DNA from 2 places in the Brevibacillus sp. genome. Region 1 is predicted to be linked to the other one. Evidence: riboswitches for the same ligand, from Rfam matches in the RefSeq annotation. Region 1 holds a riboswitch; the other holds the start of a gene.
The links. Region 1 has a riboswitch for glycine ahead of DEP07_RS27710 (iron-sulfur cluster biosynthesis family protein). Riboswitches for the same ligand answer to the same signal wherever they lie in the genome.
Positions count from the first base shown of each region.

Region 1 (3,716 bases):
AAAGTGCCGAATTTTGCTGCGATAGTTTTTTAATAATATGCAGCGAGAAGTAACTTTTGTGCATAAGTTTGACATGGAGCCTCTATGGGTATGATTGCTTGCGAAGGGCGATGCCAAAGGCTTCGTAACGGCCGACAAGCCTATCATACCCACCTCTCCATGTCAAACCCAGTTACATTAACCTGCATAAGTAATTGCTGCAAAATTAAGCACTTTTACTATGCAATTTACACTCATCATGAAGTACCTCATATACGTACCGAGGGAATTCAATGAAATAGCGACAGTTTAGGACTTTATTTTCTCGTCCTTGACTGTCGCTATTTCAATTTCTTGTGTCAGTCTAATATGGTTTGGCCATTCGAAAAACCGCATGGAATAGAGACATCCAAGTCTAATACTTTATTTTCTGCTTACATTAAAAGGGGCTCATTTTTATACCCTCCTGTCAGTGCTTAAAAACGAAGAAAATGAGTTGAAATTCAAGAAAAATCGAGAAAGATTACTGTACAAAATCGTTACGGATTATTGGCTAAGCACTACACTACATTTTGTTTGCCTTTTTAGTTACGTAGACAGCAGCATATGAACCAAAGCCTATTTGATAATCGTGAGGATTAAACATGTAAACACCTTGATCGCGTTTACTTCCATCTCTTGCTGTTGTGTATTTTGTACTTCCTACATTTATGGAATCTAAATTATATTGTTGGACCTTTAATTAAAGATAAATTATTTTAAAGCGATAAGATCTTCACCAATAAACGGTGGAGTAGGAGAATACGAAAGTAAAGATGCAGTAGAGAGTGTATTGGCAGGATTTATCCGAAAATAATCACAGATAGCAATCCATAAGAAGCACTGTACCTCAAAAGATGATACGATTTAATCAATCACAACACTTATCGAAAAGAGGGATACGCAATGGCACTGCAATCAAAACAAATTTTTGTCAATTTGCCCGTGAAAGATTTGAACAAGTCAATTGATTTTTTTACAGCGCTGGGCTATGAGTTCAACCCGCAATTTACGGATCAAAATGCCGCTTGCCTGGTGATTGGCGAAAATATTTACGCGATGCTCTTGGTGGAGGAGTTTTTCCAATCGTTCACGAACAAGCCCGTGACGGATACGGCCCAGAGTACAGAAGTCATCGTGGCGCTGTCAGCCGAGAGCCGGGAGCAAGTCGACGAGATCGTAAACAAAGCGCACGAAGCAGGGGCCAAGCCGGCTAAAGACCCGGTAGACCACGGCTTCATGTACAGCTGGAGCTTTATCGATCTGGACGGACATTTGTGGGAATACGTGTACATGGATGAGGCTGCGATTTCGCAACAGTAAAAAATAGGGTGGATCAACAGGCCAAAAGCAGGCGTTACCGCTTTTGGCCTGTTCGCGATGCCAGTCGTCATGGCGGCCCGCCGCAAATCGAATAAGTTTACCTGAATAATAATTTTTTTCAGAATTGACATCGGCAGAAGGAGTGTGATTTACTAATGTCAATGTTAGCCAACAAGTGAATAGCGGCGGATGATGATTGTAGGAGAGACTAAACGACGCGTTTAGCACCGAAGGAGCAAGTCCCATAAAACCCTTGGGATTAATCTCTCAGGTACCAGATACTACAATCGGACGCACCTCTGGAGAGCGCTGCACAAGCCACCCAAGGGGAATACTTCGGAACCGATTGATTGCCGAAGTTAAACTCTCAGGTAAAAAGGACAGAGGAAAGGTAGAGTATTCGTCACTCTATCTTTCCTCTGTCCTTTTTTGCTGAATGAAACGTCGCGTCGAGTTGCACAAAAGCGGGCGCAGACGCTTGCATTTCGGCCAAACGAAACGGATACGAGTGAAAGGTGGCGCGATGGGAAAGGAGCAGGCGATCACGAAAATGGAGCTTACGATCAAGAAAGCGGCTCAAGCAGAGCTGAAAAAACTGAATTTTCCGCAGGATACCGCGCTCAGGATTGACGTGGTGATCTCCGGCGACTGCGGTTGCGGATTTTTTGTCCAGCTCGGAGTAGATGAGCTGCGCAAAAACGACACGCTCGTGTACGAAAACGGGATTCCGGTCTGCATGGATCGGTTGACCAAACGGCATCTCGGGGATGTGCTTACCCTGGACTACGACCCTTTCCTGGGCTTCGCCTTGTCCAGCCCGGAAGAAGCTTTTGCGGATCGGCTCGCTGTTCGTCGCGGTTGACAACGGAAACAGGCAGAACAGCCACGAGCAGCAGTTGGCCGACTGCAAGCAGGCGCAGGCGCCTCTTCCTGCGGGGTAAAACCGCGGGAGACGCCTTACACAGAAAAAGAAAAACAGGTGGAGAGAACAAATGACAACGAACGGAACAGTAGAGCAGGTGGATGTCCTCGTGATCGGAGCGGGGCCGGGGGGCTACGTAGCCGCGATCCGGGCGGCTCAGCTCGGCAAGCAGGTCGCGATTGTGGAAAAAGACACGGTCGGCGGCGTATGTTTGAACCGCGGCTGCATTCCTTCCAAGGCGCTGATCTCGGCGGCGCATCAATACGAAGCGATGACGCAATCCGCGAGCATCGGCTTGCAGGCAGCAGAAGTGAGCGTCGATTTCGCCAAGGTTCAGGCATGGAAGCGCAGCGTGGTCGACAAATTGACCGGAGGCGTAAGCTCGCTGCTCAAAGGCAACAAGATCAAAAGAATCAGCGGGGAAGCGCGGCTTGTCGGCGAGCAGCTGGTTGAGGTGAAAAATGGCGACGACTGCATACAGGTGCAATTCCAGCAAGCGATTCTCGCGACAGGCTCGCGTCCGATCGAATTGAAAGCCTTTCCATTCCAGGGCCGCATTCTTTCCTCGACAGAACTGCTGGCGCTTGAAGAATTGCCGAAAAGCTTGCTGGTCATTGGCGGCGGGTATATCGGGATCGAGCTGGGGCAGACATTTGCCAAGCTGGGCACGAAGGTGACGATTTTGGAAGGCTCGGACTCGATTTTGCCTGGCTTTGAAAAAGAACTGTCGCGTCTGGTGGCGAGGAAGCTGAAAAAGCTCGGCGTGGAAGTGCACACCGAAGCGCTGGCCAAAGGGGCGGAACAAACAGCCGAACAGGTCAGCGTCACCTATGCGGCAAAAGGCGAAGAGCGTCAGGCGACCGCCGACTATGTGCTCGTTACGGTTGGCAGACGGCCGAACATCGAGGGGCTGGGATTGGAAAAGCTCGCTGTCAAGTTGACAGAGCGCGGCTTCATCCAGATCGATCAGCAATGCCAAACGAGCGTTCCGCACCTGTATGCGATCGGCGATCTGGTGGAAGGCCCGGCTCTTGCCCACAAAGCGTCGTACGAAGGCAAAATCGCGGCGGAAGCCATCGCTGGCAAAGACAGCAAGCTCACCGACAAAAAGATTCCCGCTGTCGTGTTCTCCGATCCGGAGATTGCCAGCGTGGGACTGACCGAGTCGGAAGCCAAAGAGCGCGGACACGAGGTGGCAGTTGGCAAGTTCCCTTATGCCGCGAATGGGCGGGCACTGTCTCTGAACGTCGGGGAAGGCTTCGTGAAGCTCGTGGGCGACAAGGAGACGGGGCTGCTGCTGGGAGCGCAGATTATCGGGCCGGAAGCGTCCAATCTGATCGGCGAGGTTGCCCTGGCGATTGAAAAAGGGCACACGCTGACAGATATTGCCGAGACGATCCACGCCCATCCGAGCCTGGGGGAAATCATCATGGAAGCGGCAGAAGGAGCGCTC
Region 1 is NZ_DOTK01000096.1:22,501-26,216, reverse strand. Features, by position in the region: gene DEP07_RS27715 (VOC family protein) at 925-1,341, shown strand; glycine riboswitch at 1,531-1,635, shown strand; gene DEP07_RS27710 (iron-sulfur cluster biosynthesis family protein) at 1,865-2,203, shown strand; gene lpdA (dihydrolipoyl dehydrogenase) at 2,334-3,716, shown strand, end outside.

Region 2 (8,969 bases), on a different contig from region 1:
AGCAGGACGGATGAGATGAGAAAGACGAGAAACAGATTCCATTTTTTCATGACGAGTTCTCCTTTTATTTACTTCGAAAGCTCGGCTCTTTTTTGCCGCACTCGAATGGATTTCCATACAACTCCGTGCTTTTTCGAGAACAGGAAGGCCAGAAGGAACAAACCTGTCGCCACCATTACGATGGTTGCCCCCGAAGCCAGGTTGTAGGTAAAGCTGAAGTACAGGCCGATAATCGCTGAAATGACTCCGAAGCTCGCTGCCAGGAAAATCATCACCGACAGTCTGTCTGTCAGCAAATAAGCTGTCGCTGCGGGAGTAATCAGCATGGCGACCACCAGCACGATTCCCACGGTTTGCAGCGACGCTACGGTGACCATCGTCAGCAACGTCATCAGCAAATAGTGAATCAGATTGTTGCGCAGACCGTACGCCGCCGCAATCGTCGGATCGAAGGACGTCAGCAGCAGTTCCTTGAAAAACGCGTAGACGGTCACAATCACAATCACGCCGATCCCGACCGTCACCCACATGTCGGACGGTCGCACTGCCAGAACGTTCCCGAACAAAATGTGATACAGGTCCGTGCTGCTTTTCAGCATCGTAATCATGATGATTCCCAAGGCAAAAGCGGAAGTGAACAAAATTCCGATCGCCGTATCGTTTTTAATCCGGCTGTTTTGGCTGACATATCCGATCCCGATCGCTGTAAGCACCCCGGTGGCGACTGCGCCCAGGAAAAAGTTGATCCCGAAGGCATACGAGAGCGCCACCCCCGGCAAAACCGCGTGGGAGATGGCATCGCCCATCAACGACATCCCGCGCAAAATGATGAAGCTGCCAATGACCCCGCAAATGATTCCCACCACGACTGATGTAAACAATGCCTTTTGCAAAAAATCATATTGTCCGATCGCATGTAAAAATTCCATTACGCAGTTACCTCGGCCTTCTCCAGAAATTGCAGCTGATGCGCGTAAGCTTTGGACATGACTTCCCGGTTCAGCACCTCATCGACTGCTCCAAACTTGATCAGTTCCTTGTTCAAAAGCAGCAGCTGATCGAAATACGCATTCGCTTTGCTCAAGTCGTGGTGGACGACTACGATCGTTTTGTCCTGAAGCTGAAGCTCCTTCAAAATATGGATGATCGTCTCCTCGCTGGCGACGTCGATTCCGACAAACGGCTCGTCCAGAAGGAGCAATTCCGGTTTTTGCGCCAGTGCCCGGGCCAAAAATACGCGCTGCTGCTGCCCGCCTGACAACTCGCCGATCTGCCGCTTGGCGAAGTCCTCCAGTCCCACTTTTCGCAGGCACTCCATCGCCCACAACTTTTCCTTTTTTTTCGGAAATTTGAATAATCCGACGCCTGGATATGTTCCGATGAGAACCGTATCCATCACCGTGATCGGAAACGTCCAGTCGATTTGGCTTCGCTGCGGCACATAAGCGATTTTCTTGCGCACCTCGCTTACTTCTTTGCCGTAAAACAGGACGTCTCCCTTGTCTTTTCCGATCAACCCCAACATGGCTTTGATCATGGTCGATTTGCCTGCGCCGTTCGGGCCGATGATGCCCACCATGCTGCCCTGCTCAACCGCAAACGATACACCCTGCACGACCTCAACTCCAAAATAGGAAACGTGAAGCTCTCTGACTGACACAGCACTATTCATGAGATTCCCTCCAAAAATAATCAGTCGTTTTATTCTCGCTGTTGCGCTACATCATCCGCTCTGGTTGTCCCGACTCACTTATATATGCTTATACACAAAATTGTAGTTATTAACCAATAATATTCGCCATGGCAAAATAATATGCTTGTGTATAAAAATGTTTCCCTGATGCAAAATTTACTGGAAATCGTTCTCACTGTCAACCCTTAATTTCATTTTCTAGGGAATAAAGAAAAAGCACAGCCCGCATATCACGCGCTGTGCTCTTTGTTTATTCACTTTGCCATCTGTTGGTTACACCAGTTGCAGCGAAATGTATTTGACCTCCAAATATTCTTCGATTCCTTGGTGACTGCCTTCCCGGCCGAGACCGCTTTCCTTCATGCCGCCAAACGGTGCTTGCGCGACAGATGGCCCCCCGTCGTTTACCCCGACAATGCCGTATTCCAGATTTTCCGAGAACATGAATGCCCGCGTCAACGACTGGGTGAAAACGTAAGCCGCCAGTCCGTACGGTGTCGCATTCGCGCGTCTGATGACGTCCGCGTCGTCGGAGTACGTGCTGACAGGAGCAATCGGCCCGAACGTCTCCTCTTGCATGCAGAGCATTTCGTCTGTGACCTCCGAGAGCACCACAGGCTTCAAGAAATAGCCGACCGCACCTTCCAGCTCCGGATTGCCATGCAGCACAGCCCCTTTGGAGATAGCGTCGTCTACCTGCTGCCGGACTTTTTTGACCGCTCTGTCATCAATCAGCGGGCCGATCTCGACATGGTCCTCTGTGCCGACACCTACGCGCAGCGCAGCGACCGCTTCTGTCAGCCTTTGCAAAAATGGTTCTTTCACAGCCTCGTGCACGTAAATCCGGTTGGCGCAAATGCACGTTTGCCCGGCGTTTCGGAATTTGGACTGGATCAAGCCTTTGACAGCCGCTTCGAGATTCGCATCTTCTGCCACGATAAACGGCGCCAAACCGCCCAGCTCCAGAGACAGCTTTTTCACGGTGTCCGCCGCTTTTTTCATCAAGAGCTTGCCCACAGGCGTCGATCCGGTAAACGTCAGCTTTTTCACGCGAGAATCTTCCATCCAGACGTCGACCACTTCTCCCGCCCGCGAAGTAGTGACGATGTTGATCACACCTGCGGGGATGCCAGCCTCCTCGGCGCATTCCGCCAGCAACAGCGCCGTCAACGGCGTCTGTTCCGCTGGCTTGGCTACGGCCGTGCAGCCTGCGGCAAGCGCCGGAGCGAGCTTGCGCGCGATCATTGCCGCCGGAAAGTTCCACGGAGTAACCGCAGCCACGACACCGACAGGCTGCTTCTGGACGATGATCCGTTTGGAGACGGCAGACGACGGGATCGTCTCCCCGTAAATCCGCTTCGCTTCTTCCGCGTACCATTTGATGTAGCTGTTGGCATACTGCACCTCGCCCCGCGCTTCTGCAAGCGGCTTGCCCTGCTCCATCGTCATCACGTAGGCGATTTCATCGAGTCTGGCTTCAATGGCCTGATGCCAGCGCTCCAGAAGAGTGGCCCGCTCGTAAGCCGTCGTTTTCGACCAGCTTGCAAAAGCGGCTTGCGCGGCATCGACTGCCTGCTTCGCTTCTTCCGCACCTGCGTCCGGCACACTGCCAATCGTCGCGAGCGTCGCCGGATTTTGCACGATCATGCGCTTGTCAAGTGTCAGCCATGTTCCATTCACGTAAATCCCTTTGTTCCACTCTTGTTGCTTCACGCCGCTTTTTCCTCCTGTTCATTGGCTGTAAACAATTTCTCTTTTTCTCCGCGCAACCAATCTTTTCCATATAATAAAACGCACAGCAAAATTCCCGCGCCAAAAGCCATCGCTGCGCCTTTGATCACCAGAATGGCTCCGACGACTCCGGCGATCCCCAAATCGCGCTGGCTGCGCGCCTGCATCACGCCAATTCGCACGCTGACGTAGCCTTGCACGAGCAAGGTCAATGCCACTGCAACACCGAGAATCGGCTGAACGAGGCTGACGATCGGCAACAGCAGCAGACCTGTATTCGTTCCCCAGCGGAAAGAGCCTGCGCCCCCGAAAAAGGAGTTCATCGCCTGCTTGCCTTTTTTGAACCGCTCCACGACCACGACCTGCATCGCTGCCCACATCGGGCCGCACATCGTAATATCTGGTCCGATCAGGCTCATCAGCATGTTGCGTCCGCCAAAAATCATGTGCGCCCGGTCAGGATTGTAGTCGACTTTTTCATCGAGACGCACCTGGTCAGATTCGGATAACAGCGCTTTCGTTTTCAGCACATCGCCAAAGACGACAAGGTAAGTCGCGAACACCGCAGGAAGCGCCGTGATGAAAAAGGACAGCGCCGGCAGCCCCAAGCCGAAAACCGTATACTGCGACCAGAGCGTGGCGAAGTCCGGTTGGCTGAATCCCCACTGAATGTCCGGCCACTTCGCTTCCCCGAAGATCGGCGCTACGAATACCGCCAACAAAATCGCAGGCAAAATCCCCAAATTGCCGAGCAGCGCCCACAGCTTGCCTTTTTGCTTCAATCCTTCAAAATGCTTGGAAAATACGAGATAAAAGCAGAAACCGATACAAATCGCAATCGTGTACGGGAACAGGTCGAACTTCCCGCCTTTTTCAAAAATCGAGGTGATCGCGCCAATCCCCGCGCCGAGGATAATGCCTGATTTGATCGCGTTCGGCACGAAGTTGACTACCCGTTTGGCAAGCCCGGTGACGCCCAAAATAATCGATAGCAGCCCGAGCGTCAACTGGAAGGCAATCAGGGCGTACACCCGATCCGGCCCTTCGGGAAATTGCCCGACAAACAGCACGATCAACGGAATCGCAGGGGTAATCCAGCCCGGAATGACCGGATCGCCCAGCAAGTGGTGCAGCAAATACAAGAAGCCATTTAAAATGACGACAGCCAAGCCGACCTCAAACGGCATGCCAAGGTGATCGGCAAGCAACGTGATGGCGCCGAGATCGACGGCGCACATCAGCAATCCTTGCAAGTAATCAGGCCATTCAAAACGATAATGCACGAACGGCAGGCGAATTTTGAACGGGCCAGCCGGAATATACGGAGTCTCTGCACCATCTTTGCGTTGCTTCCACTTCATGTGATATCCCCCTCTTAGTAAGCTGCGCGATATATATCTTCTATGTCTTTTTTCCGCAAGGTGCGGGGATTGTTTTTCAAAAGCCGGGTCTGCTTCATCGCTTCTTCCGCCATCTCGGCAAGCGCTGTCTCAGGGATGTTGAACTCGCGCAACGACTGGGGAATTTCCACGTAACGGCACAGACGCGTCATCGCTTCGATCGCTTTTTCCGCCGCTTCATCCAGGCTCAGGCCAGTTGTATTTTCTCCGAGCGCCTGGGCGATGTCTCCCAACTTTTCCAGGCAGGCGATCTTGTTCGTGCGCATCACGTAAGGCAAAAGCAGCGAGTTGCTGACGCCGTGCGCCATGTGGAAGCGTCCGCCGAGCGGGTAAGCCAGGGCATGTACAGCTCCTACCCCTGCATTTCCGAAGGCAAGACCCGCCATCAACGCGGCTGTAATCATGGCTTCGCGCGATTCGATGTTGTCCGGGGCCGCGTACGCTTTTGGCAGGTGAACGGCGATCAGCTTCATCGCGCCAATCGCCAGCGCGTCCGTGACTGGGGAGGCAAACTTGGAAATATAAGCTTCCACTGCATGCACCAACGCATCCACGCCGCTCGCAGCGGTAACACTCGGCGGGCACGTCAGCGTCATCATCGGCGAGACGATAGCCACATCCGGCAGCAAGTAAGGGCTTACAATTCCTTTTTTTACTTGCTCCTTCGTATCAGACAAAATCGAGATATTGGTCACTTCCGAGCCTGTTCCCGCTGTGGTCGGAATCGCGATCAGCGGCAAGCCCGGCTGCTTGACCAGATTCGTGCCAAAATACTGTTCGATGCTGCCCTCATTAGTCGCCATGACCGCAGCCGCTTTCGCAATGTCGATCGCGCTTCCTCCGCCGACCGCAATCAGCCCGTCGTAGCTTCCTGCGCGAATCATGCTGACACACAGGTCGACGATTTCGATTTCCGGCTCCGGATTGACGTCCGGGAAGATGCCTGCCTTCATCGGCAAAAGCTCCTCGACTTGCGCTACCACCCCGGCCTGAATCAAAATATGGTCGGTGACGATCAGCGGACGCTGCACCCCCAGCCGGGCGACTTCCTCTGCAAGCAATGCCAGCGAATCGCGGCCTGTGACCAGCTTGTTCGCAGCAGCAAATGTAGAAATGTTCATGTTGTCACTCTCTCCCTTCTCTGTGCTGCCACTTAAAAGCAACTCCCGTGCCAAAGCCTTAAAATTCGCTGCACTCAACCTCGTTTGCTTCCGGCGAAATGGTAGATTTCCGCTCGCGAAACCACCTTTTCTCACATGTTCGTCACATTTTTCACTCTCGCTTTGCCCGGAACAAAAAGCAACCGTTTTCATCCGATCACCGATCATGTTTCAAATCAAAATACATCATATTGATTTGTTTTCGAATCAAATTGTTGTTGATTCTTGCCATCTCCCTTGTTTGTTGGACTTCAATCGGTCAAAAATGTTTTATGCTTAAAATAGTCTGTCAATTGGCAATTTTCGTTTGACAAGCTATTTGGAATAATTTACTATCAAAAGAACGCATGCGAATATCTATCGCGGATGAATATTGTGGGAGAGACTAAACTTACCGTTTAGCACCGAAGGAGCAAATCCTGACCCCCAGGACAAATCTCTCAGGTAAAAGGACCGCAATGGGACGCATCTCTGGAGAGAGCCATTGGCCACCAAAGGAGTTAAACACTCTCAGGTAAAAGGACAGAGGAAAATAGGAACCAGCCTATTTTTCCCGTTCCTTTTTTTATTGGCGAAAAATAGGATTGCTGCTAGAAATCGCTGCGCTTTCAGGGGAACAGCCACATCCCCACTCGGGCAAACAAGGAGGGAGCAACCGGAAGCAAACAGCAAAAAATAAGGACTCACTGAAAAATGTAAGCGTTTTTTCCGTTGGAAGTAACTTAATGATGTATTTATTCTGTACAGCTATGTTACTATGAGAATTATAAAGAACCATAAACTTTTGTGAAGAAAAAGTCGTCGAGCAAGTAGTTGTCTTTCCAAGTAACTGTGCAGAATCAGACAGAGAGAAAGAGGGGGATCACATGGAACAACAAAAATTGGCGAGAGGTCTGAAAAACAGACACGTTCAACTCATCGCAATCGGTGGAGCCATTGGTACCGGACTATTTCTGGGTGCGGGAAAATCCATTCACCTCGCCGGGCCATCCATTTTGTTTGCGTACCTGATTACTGGGATTATTTGCTTTTTGATCATGCGCTCGCTCGGTGAACTTCTCCTGAGCAACCTGAACTATCATTCCTTCGTCGACTTCGTAAAAGACTACCTCGGAAACATGGCTGCGTTCGTCACAGGCTGGACGTATTGGTTTTGCTGGATTTCGATTGCCATGGCCGATTTGACGGCTGTCGGCTTGTACACACAGTATTGGTTTCCGGGAGTGCCGCAATGGATGCCGGGGTTGATTGCCCTCGTAATTTTACTTTTCATGAACTTGGCAACCGTGAAGCTGTTCGGAGAAATGGAGTTTTGGTTCGCGCTGGTAAAAGTCATCGCGATTCTCGCCTTGATCGTCGTCGGTATCGTCATGATCGTCAAAGGCTTCTCTACCAACTCCGGCGCTTCCAGCTTCACGAACTTGTGGAGCCATGGCGGGATGTTCCCGAACGGAATCAACGGCTTCTTACTTTCGTTCCAGATGGTCGTCTTCGCGTTCGTCGGCATTGAGCTGGTCGGGCTGACTGCCGGAGAGACAGAAAATCCTGAGCGCGTCATTCCAAAAGCGATCAACAACATTCCGATCCGCGTCTTGCTGTTCTACGTCGGTGCGCTGATCGTGATTATGAGCATCTACCCATGGAGTGCGATCGTTCCGACAGAAAGCCCGTTCGTGCAAGTGTTTGCCGCAATCGGAATTGCTGCCGCTGCGGGAATCGTCAACTTTGTCGTACTGACCTCCGCCGCTTCGGCATGTAACAGCGCCGTCTTCAGTACAAGCCGAATGGTCTACTCTTTGGGCAGAGAACAAAACGCGCCTGCGGCCATGACCAAGCTCACGACTCGCCAAGTTCCTGCCAATGCCCTGTTCTTCTCTACCGTCGTCATTCTCATCGCCGTTGTATTGAACTACATCATGCCAGAAGGCGTCTTCACGCTGATCACGAGTGTCTCGACGGTTTGCTTCCTGTTCATCTGGGGCATTACGGTCATTTGCCACCTGAAATACCGCAAGACAAGACCAGAGCTGGCAGCGCAAAACAAATTCAAAATGCCGCTCTATCCGTTTGCCAATTACTTGATTCTCGCTTTTCTCGCGTTCATTCTCGTCGTGCTCGCACTTGCTGAAGACACGCGCGTTGCCTTGTTCATCACACCTGTCTGGTTCATCATGCTCGTGGTGATTTACAAGCTGCGCAAAGCGAAAGTCGATCAGGTCAAAATTGCCGAAAACTCGTAAGCGGTAAGCGACACAACCAAAAACCACATTCATGAACGAATGTGGCTGCATGAGTAAAACAAACATCCCGCGATGGCGTCAGGCGCTCGCGGGATGTTTTCCTATTCGTTCAACTCCGGTTCGCTGCCGATGTGCAGCTGCCACTTTTTCATCTTCTGGACGAGCGCACTTTGGCTGATCCCAAGCGCTTCTGCTGCCAGTCTGGTCGTCCGGTGCGTCTGGATCGCTTGGCTGATCATGCTGCGCTCCAGTCGTGCCACCGCATCGCGCAACGACGTCGGCTCCGCTTGCGGAAACACCTGTTGCAAAAAGCCGGGCAAATCTCCCACGTCAATCGTGTTGTGAAAAGTCGTGACAACCAGCCGCTCGACCAGGTTCGCCAGCTCCCGGATGTTCCCCGGCCAACTGTAGTTGGTCAGCCACTCGTAACACTCCAGCGTCATCGTTTTTTGCTCGTTGTACTTTTCGTTGAATTTTTCCAGATAGGACTCAAGCAGCGGGACAATCTCTTCCCGGCGCTGCCGCAGCGGTGGAACCTCGAAAGTGACGATGTTCAGCCGATAGTACAAATCCTCGCGGAACAACCCTTCCCGCACCAGCGTAGCCAAATCCCGATGAGTCGCCGTGATGATCCGCACATCTACATGTCGCACTTGCGTGGAGCCGACGCGCATGAATTTGCTTTCCTCCACGACCTTCAACAGCTTGACTTGCAGCTCCAGCGGCAAATCGCCAATCTCGTCGA
Region 2 is NZ_DOTK01000006.1:11,142-20,110, reverse strand. Features, by position in the region: gene DEP07_RS01595 (metal ABC transporter substrate-binding protein) at 1-50, opposite strand, end outside; gene DEP07_RS01590 (metal ABC transporter permease) at 69-929, opposite strand; gene DEP07_RS01585 (metal ABC transporter ATP-binding protein) at 929-1,672, opposite strand; gene DEP07_RS01580 (NAD-dependent succinate-semialdehyde dehydrogenase) at 1,967-3,406, opposite strand; gene DEP07_RS01575 (hypothetical protein) at 3,403-4,785, opposite strand; gene DEP07_RS01570 (iron-containing alcohol dehydrogenase) at 4,800-5,945, opposite strand; glycine riboswitch at 6,351-6,450, shown strand; glycine riboswitch at 6,454-6,512, shown strand; gene DEP07_RS01565 (amino acid permease) at 6,851-8,224, shown strand; gene DEP07_RS01560 (sigma-54 interaction domain-containing protein) at 8,326-8,969, opposite strand, start outside.
Region 2: another riboswitch for glycine. It lies ahead of DEP07_RS01565 (amino acid permease); the one in region 1 lies ahead of DEP07_RS27710 (iron-sulfur cluster biosynthesis family protein).